2 regions of the Amycolatopsis cynarae genome follow, and region 1 is predicted to be linked to the other one. Evidence: riboswitches for the same ligand, from Rfam matches in the RefSeq annotation. Region 1 holds a riboswitch; the other holds the start of a gene.
What was found. Region 1 has a riboswitch for glycine ahead of gcvP (aminomethyl-transferring glycine dehydrogenase). Riboswitches for the same ligand answer to the same signal wherever they lie in the genome.
Positions count from the first base shown of each region.

Region 1 (10,617 bases):
CTCCGCGTAAACGGCCTCGGCGAGCACCTTCCCCGTGGGCGTCGCACTGAGCATGACGACCCGTCGGTCCTGCGCCGAGCTTGCCCGGCCGACCAACTCGCGCCGCGCGGTGCGATCGACCAGCTGGCTCAATGCGTTCTTGGTCATACCCAACGACGCGGCGAGGTCAGCCATCTGCCGCGGCTCGTTCCTGACTGCGCAGAGCAGCGTGGCCTGCGAGGGGGTCAGGTCGAACTCGGCGCAGATCTGCGCGTACTTGCGTTGAATCACAACCGAGAGCCAGAAGAGCTTGTCGCCATAGTCCACGCCGACCTCCCCGGTCCGATGACGAACGATCAGCCTACTCGTCGCGGGCCGGCAGACCACGCCACTCATCAGTAGATGCACGCCTCTGCGAGACCGGCCTGGCACTCCTACCCCAACCACTTTGATCGACTTACCCTGTCCCTTCACCCTCAGGTGGCGCCTCCACCGGCGCGCGACGAGCCATGTCACTTCTGTGCCGCGTCGAGGGTGGGGTAGTCGGTGTATCCGGTGTGGTCGCCGCCGTAGAAGGTGGCCGGGTCGGCCGCGTTCAGCGGGGCGTTCGCCTGGAGGCGGGCCGGCAGGTCCGGGTTGGCCAGAGCGGCCGCGGCGACGGTGACGACCTCGGCCAGCCCGGCGTCGAGGTCGGCGATCCGGGCATCGAGGGGAGCGCCGACGCGGTTGAGGAGCAGGGCCGTAGGCCATTCGCGGCGCAGCCTCGCGACGAGGTCTTCGTCTCCGGCGTGGATCACGTGCAGGTAGGCCGGGTTCAATGGGGCCAGGGCGGCGAGCAGGGCCGGGTATACCTGGTGCGTGTCGTGAGGGTCAGCCGCGAGGTCTCCGACTTCGGCGTCCACCTCACCCTGGTCGAGCCCGGCGGCCCGCACCGGCTTCGCGTCGGCCCTGCGCTACACCGACCCGCCCGTCCGGCTCAGCCTCGGCGCCGACACCTACGAAGCCGTCCGCGCCGCGCTCACCGAACGTCTACTCGCACTCGAAAACCAGAAAGACCTCGCGGCCTCTGTCGCCTTCTCCCAGTGAGGCCCTCAGAGCGGCAGGGAGAACACGCGACGGGCGTTGCCGCCGAGGAAGCACTCCTTCGCTTCGGGGCCGAGCCGGAGTTCATCGAGTTTTTTCAGGCACTGCGCGGGCGTGAGCATCGGGTAGTTGCTGCCGAACAACACCCGGGTGCGCCCGCGCCCCCGCAGGAACTCGACGAGTTCGGCGGGCAGCCGGTGCACGGCGTAGGCGGAGGTGTCCACGTAGAAGTTCGGGTATTTCGTCGCCAGGGACAGCACTTCCGGCAACCACGGGTACCCCACGTGCCCGCCGACCACCACCAGTTGGGGGAAGTCGAGCAGCACCTCGTCCAGGTAGGGGATCGGCCGTCCCGGTTCGGACGGGCAGAGCGGGCCGGTGTGCCCGATCTGCGTGCAGAACGGCACGTCCTCCTCGACGCAGGCGACGTAGACCGGGTAGTAGCGCCGGTCGTTCGGGGGCAGGTTCCACAGCCAGGGGACCACGCGCACGCCGACGAAGCCGAGGTCCCGCACGCACCGGCGGATCTCCCGTACCGCGCCGACCGGATCGGTCAGGTCCACGGTGGCGATCCCGGCGAACCGGTCCGGGTGCCGTTCGACGAGCGCGGCGACCTCGTCGTTGGAGATCAGCACGCCGTGGGGGGAGTGCCAGGCCGACAGCAGCCCCAGGCGCACGCCCGCGGCGTCCATCGCGTCGAGGGTCTCGGCGGTGGTGGGTGCGAGCCGGGACATTCCGGTCCAGCGCACCAGCGTCTCCAGCCACGGTTGCGCCATGAACCGCGCGTTGGGCTGCTGCATCCACACGTCGATGATCTCGTCAGGCATCGGTTTCCCCTTCGCGCCGCGGCGGAGTCCGCGGGAAAAGCGTGGCCCGGCTTGACAGGGACGGTCAATGGATCAATAGTGAGCCTTTGAGGGGGTCGAGCGGCGCGCGGAAGGGTAACCGGATGACCGACCGGATCAGCACTGCCAGGGGCATGCTCACCGTCGACCGGCTGCGGGAACTGGCTGATTCCGGCGCGATCGACACCGTTCTCGTCGCGATGACCGACATGCAGGGCCGCCTCCAGGGCAAGAGGTGCGCGGCGCGGTACTTCCTCGAGGAGGTCGTGCCGCACGCGACCGAGGCCTGCAACTACCTGCTCGCCGTGGACGTGGACATGAACACCGTCGACGGTTTCGCGATGTCCTCCTGGGAGAAGGGCTACGGCGACTTCGTGCTCCGCCCCGACCTGGGCACCCTGCGCCTGCTGCCCTGGCATCCGGGGACCGCGCTGGTGCTCGCGGACGTGGAGTGGGTCGAGGGCGGGGCAGTGCCCGCGTCGCCGCGGCAGGTGCTGCGAGGCCAGGTCGACCGGCTCGCCGAGCGCGGCCTGACCGCGTACGTGGGCACCGAACTGGAGTTCATCGTCTTCGACGACAGCTACGAGCAGGCCTGGCGGCGCGGGTACCGCGAGCTCGCCCCGGCCAACCAGTACAACGTGGACTACTCGCTGCTGGGCACCGGTCGCCTCGAGCCGCTGCTGCGCCGGATCCGCAACGAGATGGCTGGTGCCGGGATGTACGTCGAGTCCGCCAAGGGCGAGTGCAACCCCGGGCAGCACGAGATCGCCTTCCGCTACACCGACGCGCTGTCCACTTGCGACAACCACAGCATCTACAAGACCGGGGCCAAGGAGATCGCCGCCCAGGAGGGCCGGAGCCTGACCTTCATGGCCAAGTACAACGAGCGCGAGGGCAACTCCTGCCACATCCACCTCAGCCTGCGCTCGGCCGAGGGCGAACCGGTGCTCGCCGGGGACGGCCCGCGCGGGTTCTCCCCGGTGATGGAGCACTTCCTGGCCGGGCAGCTGGCCTGCCTGCGCGAGCTGACCTACTTCTTCGCGCCGAACATCAACTCCTACAAGCGTTTCGCGGCGGGCAGCTTCGCGCCCACGGCGGTGGCCTGGGGCACGGACAACCGCACCTGCGCGCTGCGGGTGGTCGGGCACGGACCGTCGTTGCGGGTCGAAAACCGTGTTCCCGGCGGTGACGTGAACCCCTACCTCGCGGTGGCGGCGCTGGTGGCCGCCGGCCTGCACGGGATCGAGCACGAACTGCCGCTCGAACCCGAGTTCACCGGCAACGCCTACGCTTCGGGCAAACCGGCCGTGCCGTCGAACCTGCGGGACGCGGCCGCACTGCTGGCGAAGAGCGAGGTCGCCCGCACGGCCTTCGGCGACGAGGTCGTCGAGCACTATCTGAACTCCGCCCGCGTCGAACTCGCCGCGTTCGACGCGGCCGTCACCGATTGGGAGCGGATCCGTGGTTTCGAACGGCTCTGAGCCCACCCGGCGCGCCTCGCGGCCGGTGGTCGGTATCTCGACCTATGTGGAGCAGGCGCGCTGGGGTGTGTGGGACACCGGCGCCGCACTGGTGCCACGGTCCTATGTGGACTGCGTGGTGCGCGCGGGCGGCGTTCCGGTGCTGCTGCCCTCGGTCGGCACGGACACCTCGGCGCTGGCCGCCGTCGACGCGGTGGTGATCGCCGGGGGCGCCGACGTCGATCCCGCACGCTACGGCGAGACACCGCACGAGAAAACCGTCAGCCGCCCCGAACGGGATGCGTTCGAGTTCGCGCTGACGGCCGATGCCGTGGCGCGAGGACTGCCGGTGCTGGGCGTGTGCCGGGGCCTGCAGGTGCTCAACGTCGCGCTGGGCGGTTCGCTGACCCAGCACCTGCCCGAGAAGCTCGGGCACGCCGAGCACCAGCCGGGGCCCGGCGTCTACGGGCACAACCGGATCATGCTGGCCGCCGGCAGCCGGGCGGCCGCGATCCTCGGCACCCAGGCGAAGGGGCACTGCTACCACCATCAGGCCGTGGCGCGGCTCGGCACGGGGCTGCGGGCGGTGGGCTGGGCGGCGGACGGCACCATCGAGGCGGTGGAGCTGCCCGGCGAGCGGTTCGTGCTCGGGGTGCAGTGGCATCCGGAACAGGACGTGGAAGACGTACGGCTGTTCGCGGCGCTCCTGGAGGCCGCATGAGCGAGACTGGCGAAGCCCCCGCTCATGCGGGCCGACCGGGTGCGGGTGTCCCGCAAAACACTGGAGGCGGCATGAGCGAGGTCGCGACCAGAGCCGTGAGGGGTCGCCTCACGGCACCAACACACTGGAGGCGGTGTGAGTGAGCTTGTGACCACTGTGGACGTGGTCAACCCGGCGACCGAGGAGGTCCTCACCTCGGTGCCGCTGGCTTCGCTGGAGGAGACCGACGAGGCGATCGCGCGGGCGCAGGCGGCCCTGCCCGCATGGCGCGCCGTCGCCCCCGGCGACCGCGCGCGGTTGCTGCGGGCCTTCGCCGAGGCGGTGGACGCGGACCGGGAGCACCTGGCCCGGCTGGAGGTGCGCAACTCCGGGCACACGATCTCCAACGCCCGCTGGGAGGCGGGCAACGTCCGTGACGTGCTGCACTACTACGCGGCGGCGCCCGAACGGCTGCTCGGCAGCCAGATCCCGGTACCGGGCGGGGTGAACGTCACGTTCCACGAACCGCTCGGCGTGGTGGGGATCATCGTGCCGTGGAACTTCCCGCTGCCGATCGCGGCCTGGGGGTTCGCCCCCGCGCTGGCCGCCGGGAACACCGTGGTGCTGAAACCGGCCGAGTCGACCCCGCTGACCGCGCTTCGGCTGGCGGAACTGGCGCGGCAGGCCGGCCTGCCCGAGGACGTGTTCCAGGTGCTGCCGGGGGCGGGGCCCGTGGTGGGGCAGCGGTTCGTGACCCATCCCGCGGTGCGCAAGGTCGTGTTCACCGGCTCCACCGCGGTGGGCAAGCGGATCATGGCGGGCTGCGCGGAGCAGGTGAAGCGGGTCACCCTCGAACTCGGCGGCAAGAGCGCGAACATCGTCTTCGCCGACGCGGACCTGGAGAGGGCCGCGGCGACCGCGCCCTACGGCGTGTTCGACAACGCGGGCCAGGACTGCTGCGCCCGGTCCCGCATCCTGGTGGAACGGCCGGTTTACGACCGGTTCCTGGAGCTGCTGGAACCGGCGGTGCGCGGGGTGGTGGTCGGCGACCCGGCCGACGAGCGCACCGAGATGGGCCCGCTGATCTCCGCGGCGCACCGGGCGAAGGTGGCCTCCTACGTCACGGACGGCACGAGGGTCGCCTTCCGGGGGAGCGCCCCGGACGGTCCCGGTTTCTGGTTCCCGCCCACCGTGGTGCTGCCGGAGTCCCCGACCGATCCGCTGGTCACCGACGAGATCTTCGGCCCGGTGGTGGCGGTGGTGCCGTTCGACGGCGAGGCGGACGCGATCCGGCTGGCCAACGACACCGCCTACGGGCTGTCCGGGTCGATCTGGACCTCGGACGTGGGCCGGGCGTTGCGGGTCTCGCGGGGGGTCGAGGCGGGCAACCTGTCGGTCAACTCGCATTCTTCGGTGCGGTACTGGACGCCGTTCGGCGGGTTCAAGCAGTCCGGCCTCGGCCGGGAGCTCGGCCCGGCGGCGGCCGAGTCCTTCACCGAGACCAAGAACGTCTTCCTGAGCACGGAGGTATGAGGTCCATGCAGCGTTTCGACGGCCGCGTCGCGGTGATCACCGGCGGGGGCAGCGGCATCGGCCTGGCCACGGCCCGGCGGCTGGCGGGCGAGGGCGCCAAGGTGGTGATCGCCGACGTCGACGCGGTCGCGGGCAAGGCCGCCGCCGACGAGGTGGACGGCGAGTTCATCGCCACGGACGTGACGAGCGAGGCGCAGGTCCAGGCGCTGTTCGACACCACCGTGGCGCGGTTCGGCTCGCTGGACGTGGCGTTCAACAACGCCGGGATCTCCCCGCCCGAGGACGACTCGATCCTCACCACCGGCATCGAGGCCTGGCAGAAGGTGCAGCAGGTCAACCTCACCTCGGTCTACCTGTGCTGCCGGTACGCGATCCCCCACATGCAGCGCCAGGGCAAGGGTTCCATCGTCAACACCGCTTCCTTCGTGGCGGTGATGGGCGCGGCGACCTCGCAGATCTCCTACACCGCGTCGAAGGGCGGGGTGCTGGCCATGACCCGTGAACTGGGCGTGCAGTTCGCGCGGGAGGGCATCCGGGTGAACGCGCTGTGCCCGGGACCGGTCAACACGCCGCTGCTGCGGGAGCTGTTCGCCAAGGACCCGGAACGGGCCGCCCGCAGGCTGGTGCACGTGCCGCTGGGCCGGTTCGCCGAGCCGGAGGAGATCGCCGCCGCGGTGGCCTTCCTCGCCAGCGATGATGCGTCGTTCATCACGGCGTCGCAGTTCCTGGTGGACGGTGGGATCAGCGGCGCGTACGTTACCCCGCTGTAAGGGCGCTGTAGAGTGAAACCAGACAACTGAACACGGCCGACATGAGCCTGAGCGGGAGAGCCCCCGTCGCCACACGGGGCACCGAAGGAGCAACTTCCCCGCCAATCTCTCAGGTACCAGTTACCGCTCGGGCCAGGCCACTCTGGAAAGCAGGCGCAGCCGGTGCGCCTCACCCAAGGTGAAAGCCGCGCGAGCGGTGAAACTCTCAGGTGCCGATGACAGAGGGGGAGTTCCCAGCCGCGGGCGAGCGAGTCCGCGTCCGGTAGTGAGGAGCTCCCGTGTTGTTCGCCGACCGCCATATCGGACCGTCCGGGCACGAGCAGGCCAAGATGCTCGCCGAGTGCGGGTACTCGAGCCTCGACGCGCTCGTGGAGGCGGCCGTGCCCACGGCCATCCGCAACCCCCGCGAACTCGACCTGCCCGTGGCGGCCTCCGAGCAGGACGCACTCGCCGAGCTGCGGGCGCTCGCGGCCAAGAACCGGCCGATGACGCAGATGATCGGGCTGGGTTTCCACGACACGGTCACCCCCGCGGTGATCCGCCGCAACGTGCTGGAAAGCCCCGCCTGGTACACCGCCTACACGCCCTACCAGCCCGAGATCTCGCAGGGCAGGCTCGAAGCACTGCTCAACTTCCAGACCATGGTGTCCGACCTGACCGGCCTGGACACCGCGAACGCGTCGCTGCTGGACGAGTCCACCGCGGTGGCCGAGGCCGTGATGCTGATGCGGCGCGCCTCCAAGGCCAAGTCGCAGCGGGTGGTGCTGGACGCCGAATGCCTGCCGCAGACCATCGCGGTGGTGCGCACCCGTGCCGAGGCGGTCGGCATCGAGGTGGTGGTACGCGATCTGGCCACCGGCCTGCCCGAGGAGTTCTTCGGCGTGGTCGTGCAGTACCCCGGGGCCTCCGGTGTCCTGCGCGGCAAGGGTTTCTACGAGGCGATCGGGACCGTGGCCAGGGAGGCGGGCGCGCTCTACACCGTCGCCGCAGACCTGCTGGCCCTCACCCTGATCGAGGCGCCGGGCGAGTTCGGCGCCGACATCGCGGCCGGGACCACGCAGCGCTTCGGGGTGCCGCTCGGCTACGGCGGCCCGCACGCCGGGTACCTGGCCGTGCGGTCCGGCCTTCAGCGGTCGATGCCCGGCCGTCTCGTCGGGGTCTCGGTGGACGCCGACGGCGCCCCGGCCTACCGCCTGGCGCTGCAGACCCGGGAGCAGCACATCCGCCGCGAGAAGGCCACCTCCAACATCTGCACCGCCCAGGTGCTGCCCGCGGTGCTGGCCGCGATGTACGCGGTCTACCACGGCCCGGACGGACTGCGGGACATCGCCGCCCGCGTGCACTCCCTCGCCTCCGGGCTGGCGGCCGCGCTGCGGGACGGCGGGGTCGAGGTCGTCCACGAGAGCTTCTTCGACACGGTGCTGGTGCGGGTGCCCGGCCGTGCCGCCCGGCTGGTCGGCGACGCACGCCGCTTCGGCATCAACCTCGGCCTGGCCGACGAGGACCACATCCGCATCGCCTGCGACGAGGTCACCACGCTGGACGCACTGCGCCGGGTGCTGCTCGCCTTCGACCTGGAGGCCCACGCGGAGCCGGGCGCCCCGGCGCTGCCCGCCGGGCTGGCCCGCCGGTCGGAGTTCCTGACTCACGAGGTCTTCCACTCGCACCGCTCCGAGACCGCAATGCTGCGCTACCTGCGGCGACTGTCCGATCAGGACTACGCACTGGACCGCGGCATGATCCCCCTCGGCTCGTGCACCATGAAGCTCAACGCGACCGCGGAGATGGAGCCGATCACCTGGCCCGCCTTCGCCGGACTGCACCCGTTCGCCCCGGCCGAGGACGCCGCGGGCTACCGCGAGCTGATCGGCCAGCTGTGCGACTGGCTGGCCGAGGTCACCGGCTACCACAGCGTTTCGCTGCAGCCGAACGCCGGAAGCCAGGGCGAACTGGCCGGGCTGCTGGCGATCCGCGCCTACCACCGGGCCAACGGGCAGGCCGGGCGCACCGTCTGCCTGATCCCGTCCTCGGCGCACGGCACGAACGCCGCCTCCGCGGCGCTGGCCGGGATGCGCGTGGTGGTGGTCGCCTGCAACGACGACGGCGATGTCGACCTGGCCGATCTGCAGGCCAAAGTGGACGCCCACCGCGACAGCCTGGCCGCGATCATGGTCACCTACCCGTCCACCCACGGCGTGTACGAGAACGGCATCAACGAGATCGCCCGGATCGTGCACGAGGGCGGCGGCCAGGTCTATGTGGACGGTGCCAACCTCAACGCGCTGCTCGGGCTGGCGAAGCCGGGCGAGTTCGGCGGCGACGTGTCGCACCTGAACCTGCACAAGACGTTCTGCATCCCGCACGGCGGTGGCGGGCCGGGCGTGGGGCCGGTCGCGGTGCGCGAGCACCTCGCGCCGTACCTGCCGAACCACCCGCTGGACGAGGCGGCGGGCCCGGCCACCGGGGTCGGCCCGATCTCGGCCGCACCGTACGGTTCCGCGTCGATCCTGCCGATCTCGTGGGCCTACGTGCGGATGATGGGTGCCCCCGGGCTGACTTCGGCCACCAAGGTCGCGGTGCTGGCCGCGAACTACGTGGCCGCACGCCTGGCCCCGCACTACCCGGTGCTCTACACCGGGCGCAACGGCCTGGTCGCCCACGAGTGCATCCTGGACCTGCGCGCGCTCACCAAGCGCACCGGCGTGACCGTGGACGACGTCGCGAAGCGCCTTGTGGACTACGGGTTCCACGCGCCGACGATGTCCTTCCCGGTGGCGGGCACGCTGATGGTCGAGCCGACCGAGAGCGAGGACGTGGCCGAGATCGACCGGTTCTGCGACGCGATGATCGCCATCCGCCGCGAGATCGAGGAGATCGCCGAGGGCCGCTGGCCGGTGGAGCGCAGTCCGCTGCGCAACGCCCCGCACACCGCGGAAACGCTGACCTCGGACTGGGATCTGCCCTACGACCGGAAGCTGGCGGTGTACCCGCAGGGAGTCTCGCCCAAGGCGAAGTACTGGCCGCCGGTCCGCCGCATCGACGGCGCCTACGGCGACCGCAACCTCGTCTGCTCGTGCCCGCCGATCGAAGCCTACGGGAGCTGACCGATGCACACCGCACTCCATGGCGTCCACAAAGGACTCGGCGCGCTGTTCACCGACTTCGCGGGCTGGGAGATGCCGGTCCGGTACTCGAGCGAGCTCGCCGAGCACCGGGCCGTGCGTGAAGCCGCGGGCCTGTTCGACCTCTCGCACATGGGCGAGATCGAGCTGACCGGCCCGCAGGCGGCGCAGGCGCTGGACTACGCGCTGGTCGGCGCGCTGTCCGCGGTCAAGCCCGGCCGCGCCCGCTACACGATGATCTGCGCGCCCGACGGCGGCGTGCTGGACGACCTCGTGGTGTACCGGCTGGCCGAGGAGAGGTTCCTCGTCGTCGCCAACGCCGGCAACGCGCCCGCCGTCGCCGCCGAGCTCACCGCCCGTGCCTCCGGCTTCGATGCCGAGGTCACCGACCGTTCGGCCGAAACCGCGCTGGTCGCGGTGCAGGGCCCGCACTCCGCGGCGATCGTGGGCGCGGTGACCGGAGCCGATCTGGCGGAGCTGAAGTACTACGCGAGCATGCCCGCCCGGGTGCGGGAACACGAGGTGCTGCTGGCGCGCACCGGTTACACCGGCGAGGACGGCTTCGAACTGTACGTGCCCGCGGCCGAAGCCGCGGACCTGTGGCGGATCCTCAGCGAGGCCGGAGCGGCGCACGGGCTGCTGCCCGCCGGGCTGGCCTGCCGGGACACGCTGCGGCTGGAAGCCGGAATGCCCTTGTACGGCAACGAACTGAACCGCGAGCTGTCGCCGTTCGACGCCGGTCTCGGCCGCGTGGTGAAGTTCGACAAGCCCGGTGACTTCGTCGGCAGGGACGCGCTGGCGGGCCGGACCGAACCGGAGAAGATCCTGGTGGGCCTGCGCGGCAGCGGGCGGCGGGCGCCCCGGCACGGCTACCGCGTGCTGGACGGGGACCGCGAGATCGGGGAGATCACCAGCGGTGCGCTGTCCCCGACGCTGGGCCATCCGATCGCCATGGCCTACGTGCCCGCCGGTTACGGCGAGCCGGGGACGGGCCTGTCGGTGGACATCCGGGGCCGCATCGAACCGGTCGAGGTGGTTTCGATGCCGTTCTACCGCCGCGGCTGAAATGGCCATCAGCGTCTTCGACCTGTTCTCGATCGGGATCGGGCCGTCGAGTTCGCACAC
Region 1 covers NZ_CP113836.1:923,965-934,581, forward strand. Annotated here, with positions in the region: gene ORV05_RS04445 (MarR family winged helix-turn-helix transcriptional regulator) at 1-306, opposite strand, end outside; gene ORV05_RS36345 (hypothetical protein) at 492-881, opposite strand; gene ORV05_RS04455 (amidohydrolase family protein) at 1,071-1,889, opposite strand; gene ORV05_RS04460 (glutamine synthetase family protein) at 2,042-3,388, shown strand; gene ORV05_RS04465 (gamma-glutamyl-gamma-aminobutyrate hydrolase family protein) at 3,369-4,088, shown strand; gene ORV05_RS04470 (aldehyde dehydrogenase family protein) at 4,236-5,600, shown strand; gene ORV05_RS04475 (3-oxoacyl-ACP reductase) at 5,606-6,370, shown strand; glycine riboswitch at 6,413-6,506, shown strand; glycine riboswitch at 6,508-6,599, shown strand; gene gcvP (aminomethyl-transferring glycine dehydrogenase) at 6,700-9,474, shown strand; gene gcvT (glycine cleavage system aminomethyltransferase GcvT) at 9,478-10,557, shown strand; gene ORV05_RS04490 (L-serine ammonia-lyase) at 10,559-10,617, shown strand, end outside.

Region 2 (10,617 bases), 3.3 Mb from region 1:
AGCAGGCCGAGTTCGCCCGCCGCGCCGCACCCCTGCGCCACGAACTGATCGCGAGGTGCCATGATCTTCCGACACTCGGCGGTTGACTTTTCTTGATCCTCTTGCCGGTGACCGTAAGTTTCGGGAAGTTCGATAAAACATCACGTTTCCCTAACGGCTTACCCCTGTTAGGGTGATGCCGCCGAGATAGTGCACACGCAGAGTCGAAGGGACACCCCATGGGGCGTCACAGCCGGGACGAAGAGGATCCCGCTCCTGCCCGCCCTGAGAGACCGTTCGAGCCCCACCGCCCGGTGAACAGGCCGCAAACGTCTCGCCCAGGGCCCCGCGATCACGGCCGGCCTGGTTCGCCCAGCAGGCCTCCCGTGAGCGCACCTCCGCTTCCGCCTGCCGTCCGGCCTGCCGCGTCGAGGCCGGTCGAAGGCCCCCGGCCTCCCGTCGGCGGCGACCCCGATCGCCCACCCTTCGACGACCGGCGCTCGCCCACCGGCGGCTATCCCGTCCCGCCTCCTCCCCCGTTCGAGGACCGGCGCGCCACCCCCGGAGGTCCTCGCACCCCCGATCCCACCTCCGGTCGGCCCGCCGCCGTACCGGACCGGCCCGCGGCTCCCCCGCCCGGGCGCGGCACGACCACCGGCAGCTTCCGCGCCGCCGAACCGCCCGCCGCCGGGCGCAGCACCACCACCGGCAGCTTCCGCGCCGCCGAACCGCCCGTCGCCGGGCGCAGCACCACCACCGGCAGCTTCCGCGCCGCCGAACCGCCCGCCGCCGGGCGCAGCACCACCACCGGCAGCTTCCGCGCCGCCGAACCGCCCGTCGAACGCTCCCGCACCGATCTTCCGGACGGCCGCACCTCCACCGGCAGCCACCGCCCCGTCCGCCAGGCCGACGAGCGCAGCACCACGACCGGAAGTCACCGGGTTGTCGACAAACCCGCCGAAGACTCGTCGGCCACCCTCACCGGCACCCACCGCGCGGTCGGCAAGGCCGCGGGCCGCCGCCGCATCGCCGCCTGGCCCATCGTGCTGGGCGGGTTCATCGTGCTGATCGTGGTCGGCCTGCTCGGCTGGGGCTGGGCCAACAGCGTGCTCAACAGCCGTGCCGAGGCGCAGGCGAACTCCTGCACGGACGGCGACTCGTCGATGCGGGTGCTGGTCACCCCCAGCATCCAGCGGGCGGTGACCGAAGCCGCGGCGAAGTGGAACGACGCCAAGACCGTCGTGCACTCGCACTGCGTCCACATCGACGTGCAGGCCGCGCCTTCGGATCGCGTGCTCGACGCCCTGACCGGCAAGGCGAGCCTCGACTCGATCGGCGGGTTGCCCGCGGCCTGGGTTCCGGAGAACTCGTACTGGATCGCCCAGCTGCAGACCACCAAGCCCGGCATGATCGGCTCACCCGCCGAATCGATCGCTTCGGCCAGTTCGGCCGACTACCCGTTCCTCGGCCTGGCCGGAGCCACCGTGGACGAGGTGCAGGCCCGCGCCGCGCAGGTGTTCCGCGACTTCCTCCGGGAACCGGCCCAGCAGTCCGCGTTCGCCAAGCCCGCAGGCTGAGCGCGGATACGAAACGGCGCCGGCCGCCCGCTCCGGCCGGCTCAGGCGAGGTTGAAGGTGTCCGGGTCGGGGCCGATGCGGGCACCGGTGTCCAGCTTGCCGATGGCCGCCATGTCCTCGTCCGTCAGTGCGAAGTCGAACAGGGCGAAGTTCTCGGCGATCCGGGACGGCGTGACCGATTTGGGGATCACCACGTTGCCCAGCTGCAGATGCCAGCGGAGCACGATCTGCGCCGGGCTCCTGCCGTGGCGGGAGGCCAGCCCGGTGATCGTCTCGTCCGAGAGCAGCGCGCCCTGCGCGAGGGGGCTCCAGGCCTCGGTGACGATGCCGTGGTCGGCGTGGAAGGCGCGCAACTCGGCCTGTGCCAGGTTCGGGTGCAGCTCGACCTGGTTGACCGCGGGGACCACACCGGTCTCGTCGATGAGCCGGTTCAGGTGGGGGACCTGGAAGTTCGACACCCCGATGGCGCGGACACGGCCCTCGGAGAGGAGTTTCCCGAAAGCCCGCCACGTCTCGACGTAGGTGTCACGTGCGGGCAGCGGCCAGTGGATCAGGTACAGATCGAGGTAGTCCAGCCCGAGCCGCTCCATGCCGGCGTCGAAGGCCCGCAGCGCCGAGTCGTAGCCCTGGTCGGAGTTCCACAGCTTCGTGGTGACGAACAGTTCCCCCCGGGGCAGGCCGCACTCCCGGATCGCGGCGCCCACACCGGTTTCGTTCCGGTAGGCCGCCGCGGTGTCGATGCTGCGGTAGCCGGTCCGCAGCGCGGTCCGGACCACTTCCGCGGTGTCCTCGGCGGGGACCTGGAACACGCCGAAACCGAGCTGCGGGATCGTGACGCCGTTGTTCAGTTCGAGGTCGGGAACTACAGCCATGCGAATGCGTTCCTTACGTCGTCGCGGTCTTGAACGATCCGCCCCCGATCCTGCCACTCACCGCGCGCGGCCGCCGAAGGTACTCCCCCGTCCGCGGCCCCCTGCCGCAAGTGCGGTGAGCGGGTCCCCTCACCGCAACGCGCAAGCCGACCGGGGATGAGAGCGCTTTCGATTCCACCTGGCCCGGTAACGGCAGCGGCCCCGGACACGTGAGCGTGTCCGGGGCCTCCCCACTCTGTCCGACCCTCAAAGGGCGCCTGAGAGGTTCACCCGGGTGTTTTGTCGGGCTTGCACCGTCGGCGGGGTCACCACGCCGGGTTCTGGCCGGGACCCACTTTCCAGAGGCGTCTCGTCCGCGCGGTCCGGGTGCCTGTGAGGTTCCGGGGAAGAGTTGCTCCTTCGGCGCCGGCCCGGGGTGGGGGCCGGTCTCTCCCGCGCAGCTTCGGCGACTGCGGGATTCACCCTACCGTCAGCGCGATTCAGCCCGTACGCCGGGCATTGCGCCGCTGGCTCAACTCGTCCGACACCACGGATTCGACCTGGCCACCGTCGGCCCGTTCGGCGGGGAACTCGTGGATGGTGCCGCTGATCTCCGCCATCGGCACCTTGACCGCGATGCCGAAGACACCCTGGCCGCCCTGCAGGAGATCGACGATCTCCTCGGCCGAGGTGCACTCGTAGACGGTGGTGCCGTCGGACACCAGCGTCACCTTGGCGAGATCGTTCATCCCGCGGGCACGCAGATGATCGACGGCCACCCTGATGTTCTGCAGCGAGACCCCGGTGTCCAGTAACCTCTTGACGATCTTCAGCGCGAGGATGTCCTTGAAGGAGTAGAGGCGCTGCGAGCCGGACCCGTGCGCGGTGCGGATGCTCGGGGCGACCAGTTGCGTGCGGGCCCAGTAGTCGAGCTGCCGGTAGGTGATCCCGGCGATCTGGCAGGCCGCGGGCCCCCGGTATCCGACCAGCTCGTCGGGCAGGGACGCATCAGGGAAGAGTTCACCCTGCTCCCCGTCGACCGCCTTGACCGGCCTTTCGTCGACCACGCAAGCCTCCCCTCGCCCGGCTGGCAGGCCGGTCGAAACAACAACCAGGGCACCGGAGCGGAACCCCGCACGGCGAAACCGATCAGGTTGCGCCGAGCCGGACGAATCACACCTGGAACGATTTCCCGCCTTCGACGGTAAGCGTGGGGGCCCCGCTGGTCAACGCGACGCGCGGCAGACCTCGACCGGTTCATGAGCCTTCCGCCCGAGGTGCAGTTTTTACCTGTCCATGTTAATATTTACTCATGCAGATAACGGCCGAGATGCAGCCCGAGATCGGGCTGAGCGTGACCGAGGCGGCACGGCGGGCCCAGATCCTCACCGCCACCATCGACGTGCTCGCCGAGCACGGCTACTCCGCCACCACCTTCGAGAGCATCCGTGCCCGTGCCGGGCTGAGCAGCACCCGCATGATCAGCTACCACTTCGGCACCAAGGCCGATCTGATGAACGCCGTCCTCGGCATCCTGCTCCACGCCAAGGAGCAGTTCGTGCTGGAACGCGCCGGGCAGGCCACCGGCCGCACCGCACTGCTGCGCGCACACCTGCGCGCGGAGACGGACTTCGTGCGCGCACACCCGGACGCCGTCCGGGCACTGGACGAGGTGCGGCGCAACGCCGGACAGGATCCGATCATGGACGCGCTGCAGGCGGAGATGCGCTACGGGCGCCTGGAACGCCAACTGCGCCAGGGGCAGCAGGAAGGAGAGTTCGGGGAGTTCGCGCCCGCGGTGATGGCGAGGACGATCGCACACTCCGTGGACGGTGCGGCGGCGGCACTGGCGGCCGACCCGGCGACCGACCTCGAGGCCTACGGCGACGAACTGGCCGATCTGTTCGAGCGGGCGACCCGGCCCGCCGGTGCGGCGACGCCGGATCAGGCCCATTAGCTGACGCCGGAGCCGGTTCCGACCGAACCGGCTCCGAACCCGGGGTGCCGCGCTTGGGTGCCGCGCTCGCGACACGGGGAGACGGAACCCGGCCGTGCTCAGGTGTCGGCGCCGCGGAAGTCCTCCGGCGACACCGAGTCGAGGAACTCGCGGAACTTCTCGACCTCGTCCTCCTGCTCGTCCGGGATGATCAGCCCGGCCTCCTCGAGCACGGAATCGACCGCGTGGATCGGCACGCCGACGCGCAGCGCCAGGGCGACCGAGTCGCTCGGCCGGGCCGAAACCCGGACGTCTCCGTCGAAGACGAGTTCGGCGAAGAAGGTGCCCTCGCGCAGATCAGTGATCACCACCTGCTCGAGTTCGCGGCCGAGTGCCCCGATGACCTCCTTGAGCAGGTCGTGCGTCAACGGGCGGGCGGGACGGACACCCTGCTGCTCCAGGGCTATGGCCGTGGCTTCCACGGATCCGATCCAGATCGGGAGGTACCGCTCGCCCTCCGTCTCCCGCAGCAACAAGATCGGCTGATTCGCGGGCAATTCGACCCGCACGCCGACGACGCGCATCTCGCTCATCGGGCTTCGCCTCCCTCTCCTGTGCGCGGGCTGCAGCGCTGTTTCGAGGATCCCGCATCGACAAGGTCGACGCTACCCGTCATCTGGGCGCTGTGCTCGCAATTGTCCTTGTGCTGAGTCCGCATATCCGGTTTCCGGCAACCCATAACCAACCGTACGGCATGTCGGGCGCGCGCAAGAGTGTCGAAACTGTGTCATTACCGACCAGGCGCATCCGGCGTGACCAGTCGTCAGCCGCCGGTCACACCTCGGATACCGGCCTTGACCAGCAAAGTGTGCAGGGTGACCGACAGCGCGGCCAGCTCCCGCACCATTTCGTCCGCGCGGGCCTTCGCGTCGGCGTCCCGATGACGATAGACCGGGGCGACGATCTGCTCCAGCAGACCCACTTCCCGGTCCGCCGACGCGCGGAAGGCACGCAGATGCCGCGGCTCGATGCCGAACTCGGTCATCGCGCGGATCGTCCGGGCGATCTGGACGGAATCCGGATCGTAGAACCCGGCGGCCCCGGGACGAAGTAGGCCGTACTGCTCGAGTTCGGCCAGGGTGCGCACGTCGATGCCCGCCTCGGCGAGCAGTTCCTCCTGGGTCAGGCGGACCTGTCTGCCCGGTGCGAAATCCTCCGCACCGGGCAGGCCTTCGCCCGGGGTTTCACCGTCGCCCGCCGGGAGCGGCACGAGCTTGCGGGGCAGCCTGCCCACGCCGGGATCGACGCCACCGGCACCGCGGTCGGCGGCGTCGAGCTGTTCCTTGATCACTTTCAGGGGCAGGTAGTGATCCCGCTGGGCGGCCAGCACGAACCGCAGGCGCTCCACGTCCGCCGGGGCGAACTGCCGGTAGCCCGAGGGAGTCCGGCCGGGCTGGACCAGGCCTTCCGACTCGAGGAACCGGATCTTGGAGATGGTCACATCGGGGAAGTCGGCGCGAAGCTGCGCCAGCACGGCCCCGATGCTCAACGCATCGCGCTGTGGCCGCCCCGCAGCCGTCACTGTGCCCCCTGACCCCCGTGCCCCGGGCCGGTCAGGAAGACCAGGCGGAACTTGCCGATCTGGACCTCGTCACCGCCGGCGAGCACGGCCTGGTCCACCGGCTCGCGGTTGACGTAGGTGCCGTTGAGGCTGCCCACGTCGATGACGACGAATTCGCCGCCCTCCCGCCGGAACTCCGCGTGCCGCCGGGAAACCGTGACGTCGTCGAGGAAGATGTCGCTGTCCGGGTGCCTGCCCGCGCTGGTGGTGTCCCGGTCCAGCAGGAACCGGGACCCCGCGTTCGGGCCGCGCTTGACGACCAGCAGGGCCGAGCCTGCCGGAAGCGCGTCGACACCGGCGACCGAGGGCTCCGGCGCCGCCGACTCCTGCGCCTCCGCGTCCGCCAGGAAGTCGGCCCGGAAGATCGAAGTCCGCTCCGGAGACTGCTCCGGGGGAACGCCGGGCCCGTCGTTCGTGCTCACCTGAGCTCTCCTCACCACTGAAGTGTTTTGCCTAGCAACGTGTGCTGTCAACGTACCGTGCCTGATCGCGAAGGGGCTGCCGGGGCTCCCTCCCGGCCCCCGCGCGCCCGGCCCGGATCAGCCCGGATCGGCCCGGCTCAGCCCGCCGTCAGGGCCTGGTAGGCCTCCGAATCGAGCAGCGCCTCCACCGCCGACGGGTCCCCGGCCCTGATCTCGATGAGCCAGCCCTCGCCGTAGGGATCGCTGTTGATCAGCTCCGGGGAGTCGACCACGGCGCCGTTGACGGCCACCACCTCGCCGTCCACCGGAGCGAACAGTTCGGACACGCTCTTGGTCGACTCGACCTCGCCGAACACGTCGCCCGCCGACAGCTGCTTGCCCACCTCGGGCAGCTCGACGAAGACCACGTCGCCGAGCTGGTCCTGCGCGTACTCGGTGATGCCGACCCGGACCGAGTCACCGGAGCCGGTGGCCACCCACTCGTGCTCTTCGGTGTAGCGCAATTCTTCTGGTGCGGACACCCGCCGTCCCCTTTCTTCGCCGGTCCGCCGCCTGGCGGCGCGGACCTTCCGGCGGAAGTCTTACATCCGGCCGGTCCGGGCGGCACCCCGGATGGCCCGGACGGTCTGCAGGACGTACAACGCCCCGGACCACAGGTACAGCACACCGCCCCAGGTCATGAAGGCGTAGGCGATCGGGCGGGCGATCGCGGCCACCGTGGAATCGGCCGCGGCGCCCTGGGTCAGCAGCAGGAACGGGAAGGCGTACATCAGCACGAAGGTCGCCCCCTTGCCGATGTAGGTCACCTCGGGCGGGGCGAATCCGTTGCGCCGCAACACCAGGATCGCCACGCCGACGACCAGCTCGCGCACCACCAGCGCGGCCACCACCCACCAGGGCAGGATGCCCCGGAGGAGGAACGCGGCCAGGGTCGCGACGATGTAGAGCCGGTCGGCGGCGGGGTCGAGCAGCTGGCCGAGCCTGCTCGTCTGGTCGAGCCATCGGGCGAGTTTGCCGTCGAGCCAGTCGGTCAGCGCGCTGAACACCAGCAGCGCCAGCGCCCAGCCGTCGGCCTTCGGGCCCAGCAGCAGCCACAGGAAGACCGGCACCCCGGCCAGGCGGAGCAGGGACAGGAGATTGGGCACGGTGAGTGCCTGCCGGAGCAGCGGGGGCTGCTCCGGTCCGGCCACCGGGCCGTCCGGTGCAGAGGCAAGGGCACCGGCGGGACTGCTGTCGACGGGGCGCCCGGTCTCCGTGCCCTGACCGCGGGCGCGGGTGGTGTCCTCGGGCGCCCTGTCCGGGCGGGGCTCGATCACCCCGTCACCCTAGCTCGCCCGGTGAAGGCTCCAGCCGCGACGGCGCAGGTCGGCGCCGGTCAGCTTGAGCGGGCGGCCACGGTTGTCGGTGCCGACCCAGCGGGGGTTGCCGTCGCCCGGTTCGAGGACGTACGGGCGCCCCTGGCTCCACACCACGGTGCAGGGGGTGGTCGGCGGTTCGGCGTTTTCCGGGGACTGGGTTCCGTTTGTGCTTTCGGTGTTCATCGCTCTCTGAAGGGAAAGAGGGACAGGATTGGCTCACCGGGCAGGTACACCGCCAACGTCGGCGGCGGAACCGGCAACGTTAGCCCGCCCGAGGAGATTCACCCGCCCAGTGGAGGGGCCAACCCTACGCGGCGGTCCACTGTGGACCATCCATGGCCCGGTGCGCGGCGGCCCCCGCCCAGCGGTAGCCTCGCCCTGCCGGATCATGTCCGAGGGAGGAAACGATGATCGTCAGGCGGCTCGGCCCGCTGCTCGCCGGGGGCGCCACCGCGCTCCTCACCGCGTGCTCGGTGCCCGCCCCGCAGACCGCCGCGCCCGCCCTCACCGGAACCTCCGCGGGCCCGGCCTCCGGTTCCGCGACGGGCGCCGCCCCGGCCGGGCGCGCCGCGGCCACCGTGACGAGCGTGCCTGCCCTGGCGTCGGCCGACGGCAGTTGCGGCTCCGTCACCGCGGCCAGCGGCCTGACCCTGAGCGTGCTCGACAGCACCGCGACCGGCATCGGCTGCCCGCAGGCCCACCAGCTCGTGGCGAAGTTCCAGGCCGGGATCGCCGGGCAGCAGCCCGCGGGCTCCGGCCGCCCGGTGAGCGCCACCGTCGACGGCTGGTTGTGCGTGTCCGGCCCGCCCAGCTCCCAGGGCGGCACCACCTGCAGCCTCGACGACAAGACCGTGTACGCCCGCGTGGTCGCCGCCGAGTGACCCCGGACCGCCCGCGGAACCGCTTTGGCCCGCGGCCCGCTTTCCCCGCCGCCCCGGCCCGGTGATCGTGCGGAACGGGACCGTCGACTGCGGACCGGCGAACCGGCCGCGACATGCTCCACAGAGGACGGGCGCGAACTGAGCGCGCGAAGGGGCCCCGCACGCCACCCGTGCGGGGCCCCGTCGGCGCGCAGTGCGTCCGCTTCAGGACTTGAGCGAGGGGAAGTCCTCCTCGCGGAACTCACCGGGCGGCCTGCCGTCCGGAACGGACTGTTCCCGGCCGCGCAGTTCGACCCGCCGGATCTTGCCCGAGATCGTCTTGGGCAGTTCGGTGAACTCCAGCCGCCGGATCCGCTTGTAGGGCGCCAGGTGCTCGCGGCCGAAGGCCAGGATGCTCTCGGCCGTCGCCGCGTCCGCGGCGTGGCCCGCGGCCAGCACGACGTAGGCCTTCGGCACCGCCAGCCGGATCGGGTCCGGCGACGGCACGACGGCCGCCTCGGCCACCGCTTCGTGTTCCAGGAGCACGCTCTCCAGTTCGAACGGCGAAATCCGGTAGTCCGACGCCTTGAACACGTCGTCGGTGCGGCCCACGTAGGTGATGTAGCCGTCCTCGTCGATCGAGCCGACGTCACCGGTGTGGTAGTAGCCGCCCTCGAACGCCGTCGCGGTGCGCTCGTCGTCGTCGGCGTAGCCCGCCATCAGCCCGACCGGGCGGTGCGCGAGGTCGAGGCAGATCTCGCCCTCGGTGCTGCGCTGCCCGGTGACCGGGTCGAGAAGCGCCACCGTGAACCCGGGCAGCGGCCGCCCCATCGAACCGGACTTGACCGGCTGTCCCGGGGTGTTGGCGATCTGCACACTGCTCTCGGTCTGGCCGAAGCCGTCCCGGATGGTCACGCCCCAGGCCCTGCGGACCTGGTCGATCACCTCCGGGTTGAGCGGCTCACCCGCCCCGACCACCTTGCGGGGCGGGTTCTTCAGTTCCGTCAGGTCGGCCTGGATGAGCATCCGCCACACCGTCGGCGGCGCGCAGAAACTGGTGATCCCGCACCGGTCCATCTGCGCCATCAGCCGGGTGGCGTCGAACCGGTCGTAGTTGTACAGGAACACCGTCGCCTCGGCGTTCCACGGCGCGAACACGTTGCTCCAGGCGTGCTTGGCCCAGCCCGGCGAGGAGATGTTCAGGTGCACGTCGCCCGGTTCCAGGCCGATCCAGTACATAGTGGACAAATGGCCCACCGGGTAGGAGACGTGCGTGTGCTGCACCAGCTTCGGCTTGGCCGTGGTGCCCGAGGTGAAGTACAGCAGGAGCGGGTCGGCGGCCGCGGTGGCACCGTCCGGAGTGAACTCCGTGGCGCCGGTGGCGGTGTCGGCGAAGGACAGCCAGCCGGGCACCTCCTCGCCCACCGCGATCCGCGTGTAATCACCCGTCACCCCGGCGAACTTCGGTGCGTCGGCCGAGCGCACCACGACATGGCGTGCCGCGCCGCGCTCGACCCGGTCACGCAGGTCGTCCGGACCGAGCAGGGTGGACGCCGGGATGATCACGGCGCCGAGCTTGATCGAGGCGAGGATGGTCTCCCACAGCTCCACCTGGTTGCCCAGCATGAGGATCAGCCGGTCGCCGCGGCGCACGCCGTGCCCGCGTAGCCAGTTCGCCACGCGGTTCGACCGTTCCGAAAGTTCGGGGAAGGTCCATCGCCCCTCCGACCCGTCCTCCTCGACGATCCACAGCGCGTACCGCTGGGCGTTCTCCGGGGCGCGCGCGATCACGTCGAACCAGTCGAGCGCCCAGTTGAACTCCTCCGGCATCGGCCAGGCGAATTCCCGGTACGCGGTGTCGTAGTCCTCGCGGTGTGCCAGCAGGTAGTCGCGGGCCTGGCGGAAAGCGTCGTTGCTCACCTGTTCTCCTCACTCACCCTTGAATTCGGGCTTCCTGCGCTCCATGAAGGCCTGCACGGCCTCCCCCAGATCCTTGCTGGGCAGGAACGCGGC
Region 2 covers NZ_CP113836.1:4,257,290-4,267,906, forward strand. Annotated here, with positions in the region: gene ORV05_RS20325 (3-methyladenine DNA glycosylase) at 1-86, shown strand, start outside; gene ORV05_RS20330 (substrate-binding domain-containing protein) at 366-1,556, shown strand; gene ORV05_RS20335 (aldo/keto reductase) at 1,598-2,428, opposite strand; glycine riboswitch at 2,777-2,873, opposite strand; gene ORV05_RS20340 (MerR family transcriptional regulator) at 2,908-3,474, opposite strand; gene ORV05_RS20345 (TetR/AcrR family transcriptional regulator) at 3,720-4,364, shown strand; gene ORV05_RS20350 (bifunctional nuclease family protein) at 4,463-4,936, opposite strand; gene ftsR (transcriptional regulator FtsR) at 5,167-5,925, opposite strand; gene garA (glycogen accumulation regulator GarA) at 5,922-6,386, opposite strand; gene gcvH (glycine cleavage system protein GcvH) at 6,524-6,907, opposite strand; gene ORV05_RS20370 (CDP-alcohol phosphatidyltransferase family protein) at 6,968-7,576, opposite strand; gene ORV05_RS20375 (hypothetical protein) at 7,712-7,927, opposite strand; gene ORV05_RS20380 (hypothetical protein) at 8,152-8,625, shown strand; gene ORV05_RS20385 (AMP-binding protein) at 8,830-10,524, opposite strand; gene ORV05_RS20390 (crotonase/enoyl-CoA hydratase family protein) at 10,534-10,617, opposite strand, start outside.
Region 2: it holds a riboswitch for glycine, as region 1 does, so the genes downstream of both, ORV05_RS20335 (aldo/keto reductase) here and gcvP (aminomethyl-transferring glycine dehydrogenase) in region 1, are expected to answer to the same signal.